One region of the Pseudovibrio sp. SCP20 genome, then DNA from elsewhere that is predicted to be linked to it. Evidence: riboswitches for the same ligand, from Rfam matches in the RefSeq annotation. Region 1 holds a riboswitch; the other holds the start of a gene.
What was found. A riboswitch is a leader RNA that binds a small molecule or an ion and turns the genes downstream of it on or off. The one in region 1 is predicted to bind cobalamin.
Positions count from the first base shown of each region.

Region 2: another riboswitch for cobalamin. It lies ahead of AC3CB2_RS04310 (TonB-dependent receptor plug domain-containing protein); the one in region 1 lies ahead of AC3CB2_RS09840 (ABC transporter ATP-binding protein).

Region 1 is NZ_JBYMDH010000002.1:287,183-294,473, reverse strand. Features, by position in the region: gene AC3CB2_RS09865 (hypothetical protein) at 83-418, shown strand; gene AC3CB2_RS09860 (DUF1499 domain-containing protein) at 667-1,155, shown strand; gene AC3CB2_RS09855 (class I SAM-dependent DNA methyltransferase) at 1,333-2,040, opposite strand; gene AC3CB2_RS09850 (FecCD family ABC transporter permease) at 2,295-3,296, opposite strand; gene AC3CB2_RS09845 (ABC transporter substrate-binding protein) at 3,352-4,290, opposite strand; gene AC3CB2_RS09840 (ABC transporter ATP-binding protein) at 4,302-5,084, opposite strand; cobalamin riboswitch at 5,431-5,640, opposite strand; gene AC3CB2_RS09835 (hypothetical protein) at 5,866-6,381, shown strand; gene AC3CB2_RS09830 (hypothetical protein) at 6,824-7,096, shown strand.
Region 2 is NZ_JBYMDH010000001.1:938,057-945,347, forward strand. Features, by position in the region: gene AC3CB2_RS04295 (heparin lyase I family protein) at 41-1,165, shown strand; gene AC3CB2_RS04300 (formate--tetrahydrofolate ligase) at 1,162-2,829, opposite strand; gene AC3CB2_RS04305 (DMT family transporter) at 3,162-4,055, shown strand; cobalamin riboswitch at 4,232-4,444, shown strand; gene AC3CB2_RS04310 (TonB-dependent receptor plug domain-containing protein) at 4,620-6,479, shown strand; gene AC3CB2_RS04315 (ABC transporter substrate-binding protein) at 6,579-7,291, shown strand, end outside.

The sequences.
Region 1 (7,291 bases):
TTTTGAATCTCATATTTATTAAAATGCTGCGCATTTTCATGTGCAGTGACGATACATCCAATTTTATCTGGAACGACATATTATGAGCACCACCCTTAAATGCCTCGCGGCTGCACTTCTGCTGAGCGTTTCCACTCAGTCTGCCTTTGCTGGTCCTATCAAAGATACAATGATCAAGTACGCGACCATTGCGAGCTTTATTGGAGCAGAAGAAAGCTGCGGCCTCACTATTCCTGATGCAAAGGGCAAAGCGCTGATGAACGAAATCAAGAATGAAGATGAAGGGGACCTCATGACTGTGATCATGATGTCTATGGTGCATGAGCAGGCTGTTCAGAAGATCAAAGACCCTGCAGCTCGTGAAAGATACTGTTCTGAACTGATCGCTGAAGCACGCGAGCAGGGCGTTATTGACTAAGTCAATTGCACTGTACATGCGTATCGAGCCGGTTGCTAACGCCGGTAGTATCTAACGACTATACGTAGATACGCGTTCCTAGGGCGGTGTTGATTAAGGTTCAGCACCGCCTTATTTGCACTTTAGAGCCATCAACCAGCTACCGCATCGCCAACATAATCCCGGCAATTCTAAACACTAGAATTTCATTTCGTCCGCAACTCCTGAATGAGTTATGCTCTGTGCAGGTGGGAAATCTGGAAACGATAATGTTTAAAGGTCTTTCTAAAATGGCTGTTATTGCAATTCTTCTGGTGGCTCTTGTGGTGGGTGTCACAGTTAAGCTTATCTGGCAAAACTCCAAAGTGCCGGAGTATGTCGGCGTTCATGATGGGCAGTTTGCGCCGCTTCCGAATTCCCCCAATGCTGTCTCCTCTCAAGCGCAGGATGCCTCCCGCCATGTGGACCCCCTGCCCATGCTCGCTACATTTGGCGCAACGCAGGCTGCCCTCACCAATACGCTGGAGGAGATGGGCAAGAACAAGATCAGCAAGGTGGATGGACCTTACCTCCACGCCGTCTTTACAAGCGCTCAGATGGGCTACAACGACGATGTGGAGCTCTGGATTGATGAGCAGGACCGCGTCGTGCACTACCGCTCCCAGTCCCGTGTCGGTTACAGCGATATGGGTGCCAACCGAGCTCGCTACGACCGTTTCCGCAGCATTTACTCCACCTTTGCAGAGGGCGAGAATTGACTCAGAGGCAACTAACACACCTGTGAGTGTCGCTGAGTCAATATCCCCTTGAAATGACTCATGATTTCACGAGTTAGGGCAAGGCAGAACTGACTCTGCGGGAGATAAACCGCAGAAATCCTGAGACTCACAAATCTGTAAGTTGCCAAAGAGTCTGAGGCAGCTTCAGCTCACCGCTCACTTGCAGCAGTGGCTTTGGCATTTGAAGAAGATGAAACTCGGGTTCTTCTGCAGCTTCTCATAATGGACCGGAGATTTTTCCTTCATCTCGGCTGCTGGCATCCCTTCGCGCAGGTCCACAACGCACATCCCGGCGCTGGAAAGCCACCCAAACAGCATGGAGAGAGGGCGACGGTAAAAGCTCACCTTCACCGGCACGCCAATGGTGTTCCACTCCTCCGTCACATGCTCCTGGCGCAGATAACTACCGCTTGGAGAGCACTGCGCATCAATCAGCGGATGGTGCGTTGAGAACACGAAATAGCCGCCCGGCTTCAGTACCTTGCCAATGTCGGAAAAGAGTTTCCCCAGATCCTCAATGTAATGGATCATCAGCGGGCAAATCACGATATCAAACGTGCCCTCCAGCTTGTCTGGCAGTCCGTCGGAAAGGTCAGAGGTGTAGCACTTCACGTTGTCGTCCAGCTTCTCTTTCACCAGCTTCAACATCTGCTCGGATTCATCAATGCAGGTCACATCCGCGCCGTGGTCATACAGAAATTGCGCATACACTCCCGGCCCACAGCCTAGATCAAGAACCTTCAGCCCCTGCAGCGGAGGCAGCATGCCAAGCAGTGTCGGGCGCTCCAGAAGAGCGTTGTAGATATTCTCCTGAATGGCCTCATCATATTGCTCGGCAAAATCGCTATACAAACGAGATGTCATTCACGTACTCCGCATCAAACACATGTTCCCGAAACAACCTCTGTTCATCACCTAGGAATATGCGACAAAACCATAATTAAAAGCAGCCGGAACCAACCGGAATAAAAGCAAATTCCCTTCAAAACCGCTTGTTTGCCATGCTGCCAGAGCGGCCTTGTATGAGTCTAACGCGAAGAATCTGTGTCGCGATCACGGCAGGCTCAGGCCAATATCACAACAATTGCGAGATACTTGAGCCCTTGAAAAACGGCGAACTAGCGCTTTTCTCGCAGCAGCCAGATAAAGAAAATGCCGCCCACAAGTCCGGTGATGATGCCAATTGGCATATCTTCCGGCTTCATCAGCGTTCGTGAAAGCACATCCGCTAGCAACAAAAAGATCGCTCCGAACAAGGCCGAGATTGGGATCAGGCGCCGATAGTCACCCCCCACAAACAACCGCACAATATGAGGCACCATCAGCCCTACAAAGCCGATCATGCCCGAAAACGCTACCATCACCCCGGTAATCAGCGCGCTGATGACAAAGGTCTCCAGCCGGAAAGAGGCAACGGAGATGCCCAGTGTTGTCGCGGTCTCATCTCCAATGGTCATGGCGTTGAAATGCCCGGCCCGCAGCCACAGCCACGTCCCGCAAAATAGCAGAACCGCCAGCGGATAGAGAAGATGCGTCCATTGTGCCAGACCTAACCCGCCCAGCATCCAGTAAACCACGGTGTGCGTGGCCCGCGGGTCCGCCAGAAAGATGAGAATGTTCGCGCCCGCCATCAACACAAAGCTCACCGCAACACCTGTCAGCACCAGCCGGTCAGCGCTGGTCGCACTGGTGAACTTGGCAACACCAATCACCAGCAGCGTCGCTCCAAGAGAACCGAGAAACGCCAGTAACGGCACCGTAAGCAAGCCCAGAAACAGCCCCGTATGCAGCAGCGCCAACACCGCCCCAAACGCACCACCAGCGGAAATGCCGATCAGATGCGGGTCCGCCAACGGGTTGCGGGTCACGGATTGAAGGCAGGCACCGACAATGGAAAGCCCAGCCCCCACCATTATTGCCAGCAGCGCACGGGGCAGGCGGATCTGCCAGAGAATGTTCTCCCGGCCCAAAGACCAACTCGGCTCCACCAATCCCGGCACCAGTTTGTTGACGAGAACACCCCAGACCGTCTCCATGGATACGGAAACCGCGCCAACGGAGACAGCAAGGCAAACCGAAAGAACCAGCGCAGCCAATCCCACGCAACAGATTTGCAGCATATGAGGAGAACGGCCCTCATGCGGGGCAACGACAACGCCGGTTCCTTCGCTCATGTTAGTTCCCCCAGAATGCAGCAGCGAGCTTCTTGATCGCTTTGATGTTCCGTGGTCCCGGTGTTGCCTCTGCATACTCCAGCGTCACGAACCGGTCGTTCTTCACTGCATCCAGCTCCGCAAAGGCTGGGTTGTTGAGCATGAACTCACGCTTCTGCTCAGCAGTCACCTCGCCATAGTTGACGATCACGATCATCTCTGGGTTCGCCTCAACCACAGCTTCCCAGTTCACCCGCGCCCAGCTTTTCTCCAGCGTGTCCAGCACGTTGGTGCCTCCGGCCGCTTCAATCATCGCAGTTGGCATCGCATAACGGCCCGCAGTGAATGGAGAATCCTCGCCACTGTCATAAACAAACACGCGCAGCGGTGTGTCAGAGGTTTTCAGACCCGCTTTGAACTGCACCAACTCATCACGATAAGACTGCACCAGCGCTTCTGCTCGTGCTTCAACACCAAAGATGCGGCCAAGGTTCAAAAGGTCGTTGTACATGTCATCCATGGAAACCTTAGGCTTCTCGCCAAGGTGGATGCAGCTCTCGGTCAACTCGTAAACCTTGATGCCAAACGGCTCTAGTGTTTCTGGTGTCACCTCGCCGCCAACCTTCATCCCGTAGTTCCAGCCCGCGAAGTAGAAGTCCGCATCAGCGCCAATCAGCACTTCCTTGCTTGGGTATTTCGGGGAGAGTTCCGGCAACACAGCCACCTTGTCGGTCAGCTCTGCATCCAGCGTTCTCCAGCCAGAAACGCCGGTGTAACCCACCATATTGTCCTGCAGCTCCAGCGCCAGCATCATCTCTGTCAGGTTGGAGTCGTTGGAAACGGCCCGTTGCGGCACACCATCAAACGCCACGGTGCGATTACAGCTTTGTACGGAAACCTCTGCCAAGGCAGCCGAAGAAGAAAGCAGCGCTACAGCCAGCGCCAAACCAAAGTTTTTCATGAAAACAGTCCTTATGAGTGAAGATCAAAAGTAAGGAGGGATTGTTGCCGGGCCATCAGCTGATCACGCGTGGTCCGCACCTGAAACGCCTGCGAAACAAGGGCAGGGGAGAGGATCTGTTCCGGCACCCCAAAGCCCAGCATCTGCCCGTGATCCAGCAGCAGGATCTGATCACACACCTGTGCTGCCATGTTCAGATCGTGCAAACTGGTGATGATCGTCAGATCCAGCTCTTCAATCAGCTTCAGTATTTCCAGCTGATGGCGAATATCCAGATGGTTGGTTGGCTCATCCAATATGAGCAGCTCCGGCTCCTGAGCCAGAGCCCGTGCCACCATCACCCGCTGCCGTTCCCCGCCAGAAAGCGTGCCGAACAACCGCCCGGCCAGCCCATCCAGCTGCAAAGCATGGATCGCACGATCCACCACCTGCCGGTCATGTTCGCCAGAAGCCGCCAGCCCGCTGCGATAAGGCGTGCGCCCCAGCTCCACAATCTCACGCACCCTGAGAGCAAAATCTGTCGGCTGCTCCTGCAGCACTGCTGCCACCCGCTGCGCCGTCGCCCGAGCAGAAAGAGACCAGATGTCATCGCCGCCAATGCAAATTTGCCCGCTCATCGGCTTGTTGAAGCGATAGAGCAGCCGCAGCAGCGTCGATTTCCCAGCCCCGTTCGCACCCACAACACCAAGGGTTTGCCTCGCCGCCAGCTCAAAGCTCAGAGGCTTCAGAACAAGCGCGCTCTTACGCTCCGGCGCCCAGGAAACCTCGCGAACGGATACAGAAGCCGCGCTCATGACAAAACATCCTTGCGCAGCTCAGCCCTCGTCGGACAGCCTAAGCCATTGAAATGAAAAGAAACAGGATCCAGCATTCAACCACCCCACCTGAGTGAAACGCTACATAGTCATAAATATAACGTTATAACGTTACATCAATTGTCGAATCCTGAAGTAAAAGTCAAGCGCACGCGTGCGCAGGCCACCAGCGGCTCGCAAAACGATCCGGGATAAAGTTTAGTTTGTGAGGAAAAAGGTCTCATAACGCCCTCCGCGCTGCAGCGGGGGCAAATAGAAACCGGATATGTGAGAGGCTTGCGCCAATGCAACCATTATGGCCTCCTTCCGGGACGCCCCGCCCGGGTTGAAGTGAAACATAATGGCAGGTCTCCTGACTCGCGGGTCCGTGCTCAGCCAGCCTTCCCGGATCTCTCCAGTGGCACGCTTGGCTTCGCTAACCGCTTACAGTTGCGGGGGCAGTCACGGAATTGGCGCCTGTTGGCTACACCGCACCGTGTTCCCTTTTAATCCCGGGGCCTTTCGCTCCCCAGAAACCATCAGCGCGCATACTGAGTTTTACGGCCCCCAATTGCAAGAGTTTTCGAAAACAGACCTGACGCGCTGTTGATAGCAACTGTCAGCACTACACGTGAGGTGCGCACACATTTTGGCAAAACCAGCCCAAGTTTTCCGAGGTTTTCACTTGTGACAACCCCTTGCTAGGCTCTTAGCACTGACCAAACTGAGACTGCTTGAAGTCAGCAACTATGACCATCCAGATCGCAATAAGTGAAAAGACATGAAAACAGTCATTAAAAAGACTTCGATAATCTTGGGTGTCTTTGCTACCTGTTTTGTAGTTTCGGGATGTTTGCTGACTGGAGCTCTTCTTCCGGCCCCTGGGTATACGGAGATTGTGAAAATTGACCCATCAATGACGAACCAGGAACTTACCCGTAAGTTACTGGCTATCTTTAGAAATCACGGTATAGCACCGTGCGCATGGGCAAGGCTAAGCCCGGAGTACTTTGATGCTGTCAATTACTCAGCTGACTATAGATCGCTGAATGACTGCATTTGGGTAGCCTATCATCAGCCAGAGCAACCAAAAGTGAATGCCGATGAGGCAACTATAGTCATCGGAAGTTTCCCTGAGTACAATAACAATGTAGCAGGCCAATCCGCGAGATTTCGAAGACTCAGTAATAACGAGTTGGAGGTTACAGTAAAGGGACAAGGTGCGTACTATATGAAGCTTCCCAATAAAAAAATCGCTCAAAAATTTGCGCGGATTATAAAAGAAAACCTTCGTTAGCTGTCCCAAACATCCCGCCTCCCCACCACCGTCATCCCGGACAAGCGCAGCGCAGATCCGGGACCCAGAGTCGTGAGCACAGACCCAAACCACAGCTCAACCGCCTCACCAAACACGCGCAAACTCAGCCATCCACATCCCTGTAAAAACTGTCAGTTTGACAACCTGTGGTTTTCATTCCACATTCATACATGAGGCGTCGAAACCTCCTTTAAGACAGCGGTTACCGCTCCCGTCACTGGCGGATTTTTTGTGCCTGCTTTATAGGTAGCGCGCAAACCCTTTGCTATGAGCGGGAGGGCGGTGAATACAACACCTCCTTCGGGGGGGAATAAACTCGCCTGTCTGTCTTACAGGTTTCGAACCTCCCGCTCGCCAGCGGGCCGTCGAAAGCCTTGCTGTCCTGTGGTTGTTCAACACCCTAAAGACAGAGGGATTGAGAATGAACGACTCCGCATGCGCATGTAGCGCCACAAATACTTTCCAAAATGAAATTGACGAAGTCATCGTCGCTGTCTCGGATCTGCAGAACCTCTCGTATATTCAGCACCTTGTGCTGACAGAGAGAATGCAGCACTCCAGCGAGCGCGATGCCCTGTTCACTCTGCATCACGCCTTCCGCGATCGCCTCGAAGTACTGGAAAAAAGCTGCGGAATGTTAGAGCGGGTCGCTCATCCGCAGCCAATAAACACAAAAGTTCCGCTTCCTGATTAAGCCGTACTGCCCTTTGCTCGCGTGCTCAATCCTCAAGGCCCATCGCATTCAAGTGAGGCAGCAGCCCGGCAGCAAAGAAAAGAGCCAGCCTCATGTTAGGGACTGGCTCAGGAAATGGCTTGATCGTGCAATGCGCTCAACGTGATCGGTAACCCTGACCACGCAAAGCGCGTGCAACATCACTGTGAACGGCAT
Region 2 (7,291 bases), on a different contig from region 1:
GATCTGTACTTAATCCAGCACCGCACCTTTGGGAGAAAAGATGCCGGGTTCAGATCGACGCACCACCTTCAGAAAACACAATCTGCTGATTTCTGCGCTTGCCGGAGTGAGCCTGCTGATATTGCCAGCTGCTTCCTTGGCAAATGATCGAACACCCGCAAATGAGCCCCCCGAAAAAAAGGATGTCATCGTTACGCCCGAGCAAGGTGGAGGTCTACACGTTGACCAGATGCGTCAAACCAAGTGTGCTGTCATCATCGATGACTTCGACGAGTATCCCAGCCCGGAAAACTGGGACATCCACCGGATGAACAAGCCGGAAAACTTCCAGATTGAAAGTGATGTGGTGCGCGATGGCGGCCATGCGCTGGCAATCACGGTCTTCGGTGATGATGAGTTGGATTCGGAAGGCAATCTCAAAAACGAACTTTGGGAAGCCCGCCAGAAGCGCTGCGATTTTGGAGATGAGGTTTGGTATTCGTTCAGCTTCAAAATCGATGGAACAGTTTGGCCTGCAGGCTCAACCCGATGGGTGATCGGTCAATGGAAAGAAGATTCCGGCGGAAGCCCATTTCTCGCGCAACGCTTTGACAACGGTGTCTTTCACATAACCGTGCAGCACAACGATACACGCAAGTTGGTCGCACAGGCTGAAGGCAGCTATCAGCAGGATTTCAAAGGCTTCTCGCGTGAACTCCAGCAAATGCTGAGTTTGGATCGTCAGGGCTTTCGTAACAGAAATGATGCGACCCGCACCTCGGACGAGTTCCTTGGCAGTGGGCTCACTTTGGAAGAGCTGAAGAAGGCAATTGAAACGCAGGATACTTCCAAGTTCCCGTTTCTGGCAGATCCACAAACCTATTCAGATTACCCCGGCATCAAGATCGAACTCTCCGACGATCCCGTGCTGCCAGATCCCACTGACGGCTGGGTCGATATGCGCTATCGGGTGAAGGGAAGCCGTGTCGGGCAGGGGATCATCGAGATCTGGGCCAACGATAGGTTCATCGCCCGTGTCACCGGTTACATCGGTAACGATGAGTTCTCCGGTAATACCCAATACTTCAAGTTTGGGCATTACCGGGACTATGACCGCGATGATCTGCAATCAACTGTCTATCTGGACCGTTTTCGCAGAGGTCCACACCGGTCTGACGTGGATTAGAACAACCCTTCAACCTGACCGTTCTCATCAAGTCCAATGGTTTCCGCAGCCGGATGGCGTGGCAGACCCGGCATCACCATGATGTCACCCGTCAGGGCCACGATGAACCCGGCACCCGCTGAAAGCCTCACCGCCCGCACATGAATGCTGTAGTCGGTAGGAGCCCCGAGCAAGGATGGATCGGTCGAGAAGGAGTAGGGGGTCTTTGCCATACAAACGGAAAGATGCCCGTAGCCTTGCTCTTCATAGGCCTTCAGCTGATCCTTCACAGACTGATCGCAAGTGACCTTGGAGGCACCATAAATCTTCTTGCAGATGCGGCGGATCTTTTTCCAAAGCCCCAGATCATCCTCATAAAGATGCTTGAAGTCAGATTCAGTTGTCTGCAAAATTTCTGAAACTGAAGTTGCGAGCTGCTCGGTGCCCTTGGAACCATTGGCCCAGTGTGTGCACGGAACGGCCTTTACACCAAGTTTCTCCATACGCTTCATTATGGTGGCGATTTCCTGATCCGTATCAGGGCCATAGCGATTGATGGCAACAATCACAGGAACGCCGTAGCTCTGGCAGTTTTTAACGTGACGTTCCAGATTGCTCATGCCTTTTTCAAGTGCGTCGATGTTCTCTTCCGTCAACGCGTTCTTGGCAACGCCGCCATGCATATTCAAGGCACGCACAGTTGCCACAACTACCACCGCATTTGGTGTCAAACCAGCTTGGCGACATTTGATGTTAAAGAATTTTTCCGCACCAAGGTCTGCACCAAATCCTGCCTCCGTCACCACATAATCGGAAAGGCGCAAGGCTGTCTTGGTCGCGATCACAGAGTTGCAGCCATGTGCGATGTTCGCAAACGGGCCACCATGAATAAAGGCCGGATTGTTCTCCAGCGTCTGCACCAGATTTGGACGGAAAGCATCTTTCAGCAGAGCCGTCATCGCACCATCTGCTTTCAGATCACGGCAGTAAACTGGTGTCTTGTCTTTACGATACGCAATCAACAATCGGCCAAGCCGATCCTGAAGATCCTGCAGGTTTTCTGCCAGGCACAGCACCGCCATCACTTCAGAGGCAACGGTGATGTCATAGCCAGACTCGCTTGGGTATCCATTGCTCACACCGCCAAGGCCAGTGGTGATGGAACGTAGTGAACGATCATTAATGTCCACCACACGGCGCCACACGATACGGCGCTGATCAATGTTTTCCGCATTGCCCCAGTAGATGTGGTTGTCGATCATGGCAGAAAGCAGGTTATGAGCTGCGGTGATTGCATGCAGATCGCCGGTGAAATGAAGATTGATATCTTCCATCGGCACCACCTGGGCATAACCACCACCAGCAGCGCCGCCCTTCATCCCAAAACAGGGCCCTAGAGAAGGTTCACGCAGGCAGATGGTTGTTTTCAGGCCAATGCGGTTCAGTGCATCACCAAGGCCAACCGTCGTTGTCGTCTTGCCTTCACCAGCAGGAGTAGGGGAGACAGCAGTCACAAGTATGAGTTTTCCATGTGGCCGACTGTTCACTTCTGGCATCTCATCCAGGTTCACTTTAGCCTTGAAGCGGCCATAGGGCTCAAGAGCATCCTCAGGGATCTCCAGATTTTGAGCGATACGCGCAATTGGTTTCATGTCTGCTGCGCGGGCAATTTCAATATCTTTCATGGAAAATCTCCAGATTAGAACAGGTCACCAAAGGAGCCGGAGAGAGCGTCAAAACGCAAATCAGGCAGGAACAGCAATGTAATCCCTACGTAGAAGCTCTAACGAATGCACGTAGAAAGTTCAAGATTGTGCCCGATCACTTGAAAGCAACTTTGTTAACGGCTGTCATTTGTATTTCTGCTGAGACTGGAAACATTATTGCCTGAATAGCTGTTGGTCTGTTCTAAATATCACCAAACTTAGCTTGCACGACAAATCCAAGGGCTTTAGAGCTGTTTAGGTTTTCAAAATTATCTACGCCAAGGCCGTAGTTTCGTCGGTTAGGTCACCCCATGTTTTTATTCGAAGTTGCCGCGCTCGGTGCTGCTGCCACCTGGGCCATCGGTGGTCTCATTTCTGCAAAACCTGCTGCGCATTTAGGAGCCATCGGCTTCAACTGTGTGCGCATGTGGTTTGTTGTGCTGTTTCTGGGCGCCTATGTGTTGGCAACTGGCACCTGGAACACCGTTGATTCTAGCCATGCATCACTCATCTTCTTGTCTGGCTTTATCGGCATCTTCATGGGTGACACACTGTTGTTCCTCACCCTCAACCGCATGGGGCCGCGCCGTACAGCCATTCTGTTTTCCATGAACGCACCTATGTCTGCGCTACTGGGCTGGTTGTTCCTTTCCGAAGAGCTGTCTCTGCAGGCCGTAATTGGCATCGCCTGCGTTCTTGTCGGCGTTATCCTCGCCATCGCATTCGGAAAGCGCAAAGACCAACTGCATAAATGGGAAGCAATCAGAGGTCCGGTCGTGATCGGCGTCCTCTTCGGCACTTTGGCGGCTTTGTCTCAGTCCGTGGGCTCAATCATCATCCGCCCTGTCATGGAAAGTGGTGCTGACCCTGTCGCGATCTCCCTCATGCGCTGCACCATCGCTGCCTTTGGCTTGCTGGCGCTGTTCTACCTGCCAGGCCGTCCATTCCGCCTTGCAAACCCGATCAACAAAGAGATCGTCGCACTCGCATCTTTGTCCGGCATGCTTGGCATGGGCATCGGTATGACCTTGATCCTCTATGCACTCAGTGGCGGCGAAGTAGGCATCGTCTCAACGCTTTCCGCAACAACGCCAGCAATGATGCTTCCGGTTCTCTGGTGGCAGACCAAAGAGTTCCCAGCCATCGGCGCATGGATCGGAGCACTCCTCGTTATTGTTGGCTGTGCACTGATCTTCATGAGCTAATCAGCAGGAAAGATCATACTCCATCTAACCACCACAAGCAGGTGCGGCCAAGTAAGACCGCATCGCAAGATCTGGTAGTGGAACAATCACTTGCAATTTCTGTGAGTTTACCCAGCAATTGGTCGAATTTTATCAAGTTCCTTGCTGAGGCAGTTGACGGAAGCCCCTGAAATCTGATCAATAGCCGTGTATTTGGTATTTTTATCGATCAGATGAAAATGAAAAGGGAACACGGTCCTATCGGATAAGCCGTGGCTGCCCCCGCAACTGTAAGCGTAGAGTTGTTGCTCACACATGCCACTGATACAGCTGTTTAAAGCGGTGTTGGGAAGGCGGAGCAGCAGTAAGGACGCGCAAGCCAGGAGACCTGCCAGATGCAGTCACTCACCCAAAGCACGGGGCGTGTTAAGGGGCGGTATTCCGTTCAGGTGACATTCACAGTGCGTCTGACCGGCAATCAAACACACCTCTTTTCAAGAGGTTAGAGTAGATTTCTCCAAAGACGCACAATGCAATCAACAGCATGGCAGTTCTGAAAGCTGCTGTGAATGGTGGACCAAACTCGTGCGTAACACATCTTGGATCGCAGCTACCCTCAAGTCCGGCGTAGCTCTCTCAGCACTCCTCAGCTCAACCCTCGCATCAACTGCGCAGGAAGCTGATCTCGACGAAATCATCGTCATCGCCAACAGAACGGAAACCGAAGCCGGCAAAGTCGGCTCCACAACCCACGTCGTCACCGAAGAAGACCTGAAAAACGACGGCGCTACGTTTGTTCAGGATTATCTGGCGCAGCTCCCGGGCATTTCTCTCACGCAAAATGGAGGAGCAGGTACACTATCTACTCTTCGCATGAGAGGTCAAAATGGTAGATACATTAAAGTTTCGGTTGATGGCCTGGATCTAACCGATCCAACGCGCGCGCGGCCTTCGGCAGCGTTTCAACATATATTACTCGCAGATGTAGAACGTATTGAGATACTCAAGGGCTCTCAAAGTGCTCTTTATGGTGGGCAGGCGATTGCTGGTGTAATCAATATTGTAACTAAGCGTGCGGTGGCGGGAACGGTTAAACAATCCGGAAGAGTTGAAGTAGGTTCTTACGATACCAAAAGTGTTTCATATGGTGTTCGAGGGGCAACTGATCGCGCTGATATCGCTTTGGGCGTAGAGCACTTTCGTACGAGTGGGATTAGTGCGGTTTCCCCAAAAGGTAAATCAGCGGATGATGATGGTTACGAGAATACGACGCTGACAGCTAAAGGGTCCTACGATCTAACTGAAAATCTCAATCTTTACTTCGCGGCAAGAGGCACCAAAGGTATCACCGAACTTGATAGCCCCGGTCAACCGAACCTTAAAGATGACATGCATTATCGGCAAGTTTCAGGAAAGGTAGGTGCGAACTACCTTGCATTTGACGATCGGTTCTTTTCTGACTTTTCGGTACAGGTTACAGATATCAAGCGAGAACAGGATTTTGAGGATGCGTCCAAACAGAACTCTGTTTTTGAAGGACGGAAAGTTAAGCTTGACTACCTTGGTGAGTACGATGTTAGCGAAAAGACAAAGCTCAACTTCGGGGGAGATTGGTCTAAAGAGTTCTCAAAAACCAATGATCCGATCGATGACAGCAGTTCCATTGGTGGCGCTTTCCTTCAACTAATGATCGAACCACTTAATGGGCTGAGTTTGGCTGGCTCTGCGCGCTTTGATCAGCATAGTGAATTTGGCAGTTTTGTTTCGAAACGTTTGACTGCTTCTTATGAAGTTAATGAAGATCTGAGAGTTCGAACCAGTGTCGGAAATGGGTTCAGAGCTCCTTCGCTTTACGAACTTAATCACCCCAGCTATGGCAATCAGAATCTTGAACCAGAAGAAAGCCTTAGCTTCGATTTTGGCATAGATAAGAAATGGTTGGATGGACAGCTTTCAACGTCTGCAACTTACTTCAATATTATGACTGATGACTTGATTGATTATGACCGCTCGACCAGTAAGTATAATCAGATAAAAGGGACATCCCGCAGTCAAGGGGTTGAGTTGGAAATTAGTTATAAGCCAATCGATCGCTTGGTTTTGACTGCTGGCTATACCTACACCTACTCTATTGGTCCTGATAAGAAACGTTTAGCTCATGTTCCTCTTCACGATCTGTCCGTAGGTATGAATTATGATCTGACTGATGATATTTCGTTGAACGTTAATGGTACCTACCTTGGTGAAAATCTTGGCTCTGATTGGCCCAACATTGTGGATATGGAAGATGTCTTCTTGTTAGGTGCAAAAGCCTCATATGATGTGACCGAGGAGGTGGAGTTATATGTTCGTGGTGAGAACCTGCTGGATCAGGAGTATGAACTAATCAACGGCTATCAGACACCGGGCCTTTCCGTTTACGCTGGTGTTAGCGCCAGTTTCTGATTAAGTATGCCGCTCAGCAAAAGTTGGGCGGCATTCTCTGTTATCTTCAGTATTGCCCGATGCTGCGTTCTAAACTCTCACGCTGCTCAAAAGGTCTAAATGCGAAATAAGATCAAAAAGATCATGCAGACCGCACTGCTGATGACGTTGGTTATCAGCCCGGCAGCAGCCCGTGCAGATGAGAGTGGAGTGAGTGCACCCAAGCGGGTTGTTTCCATGAACCTGTGCACCGACCAATTCTCCATGTTGCTCGCAGGTGAGGGGCAGCTTGTCTCGGTTTCCAGATTGGCATCGGACCCAACGCTCTCCGTTATGAATGAAGAGGCGAAAGCCTACCCGATCAACTTTGGCGGGGCGGAAGAGATCTACCTGATGAACCCAGATCTTGTGATCGCAGGCACCTATACCAATCAAACCACCGTGCAGATGCTGCGTGGTCTTGGTATCACCGTGGTGCAGGTTCCGCCGGTGCGCACCATCCCGGATATTGCCAAGGAACTCCGTCGTCTCGGTAAGGTACTGGGGCAAGAGCAAAAAGCTGAGGCACTGGCCAGCCGGTTTGAGGCTACCGTTCAGCGTTTTGTGGAAGCGCAGCCCGATGAGAAAGCACGGGCAGGGGTCTACTACGCCAACGGCTACACCGCTGGGGACGGCAGCCTTGTCAATGAGCTGATCACGACAGCAGGCCTGCAGAACATCGCTAATTACCTTGGCCTGAAAGGCACCAGCAAACTGCCGCTTGAACTGCTGATCCTGGAAGACCCTCAGTTGCTTGTTGAGGGAACTCAGTTCTCCGACAAACCTGCATTGGC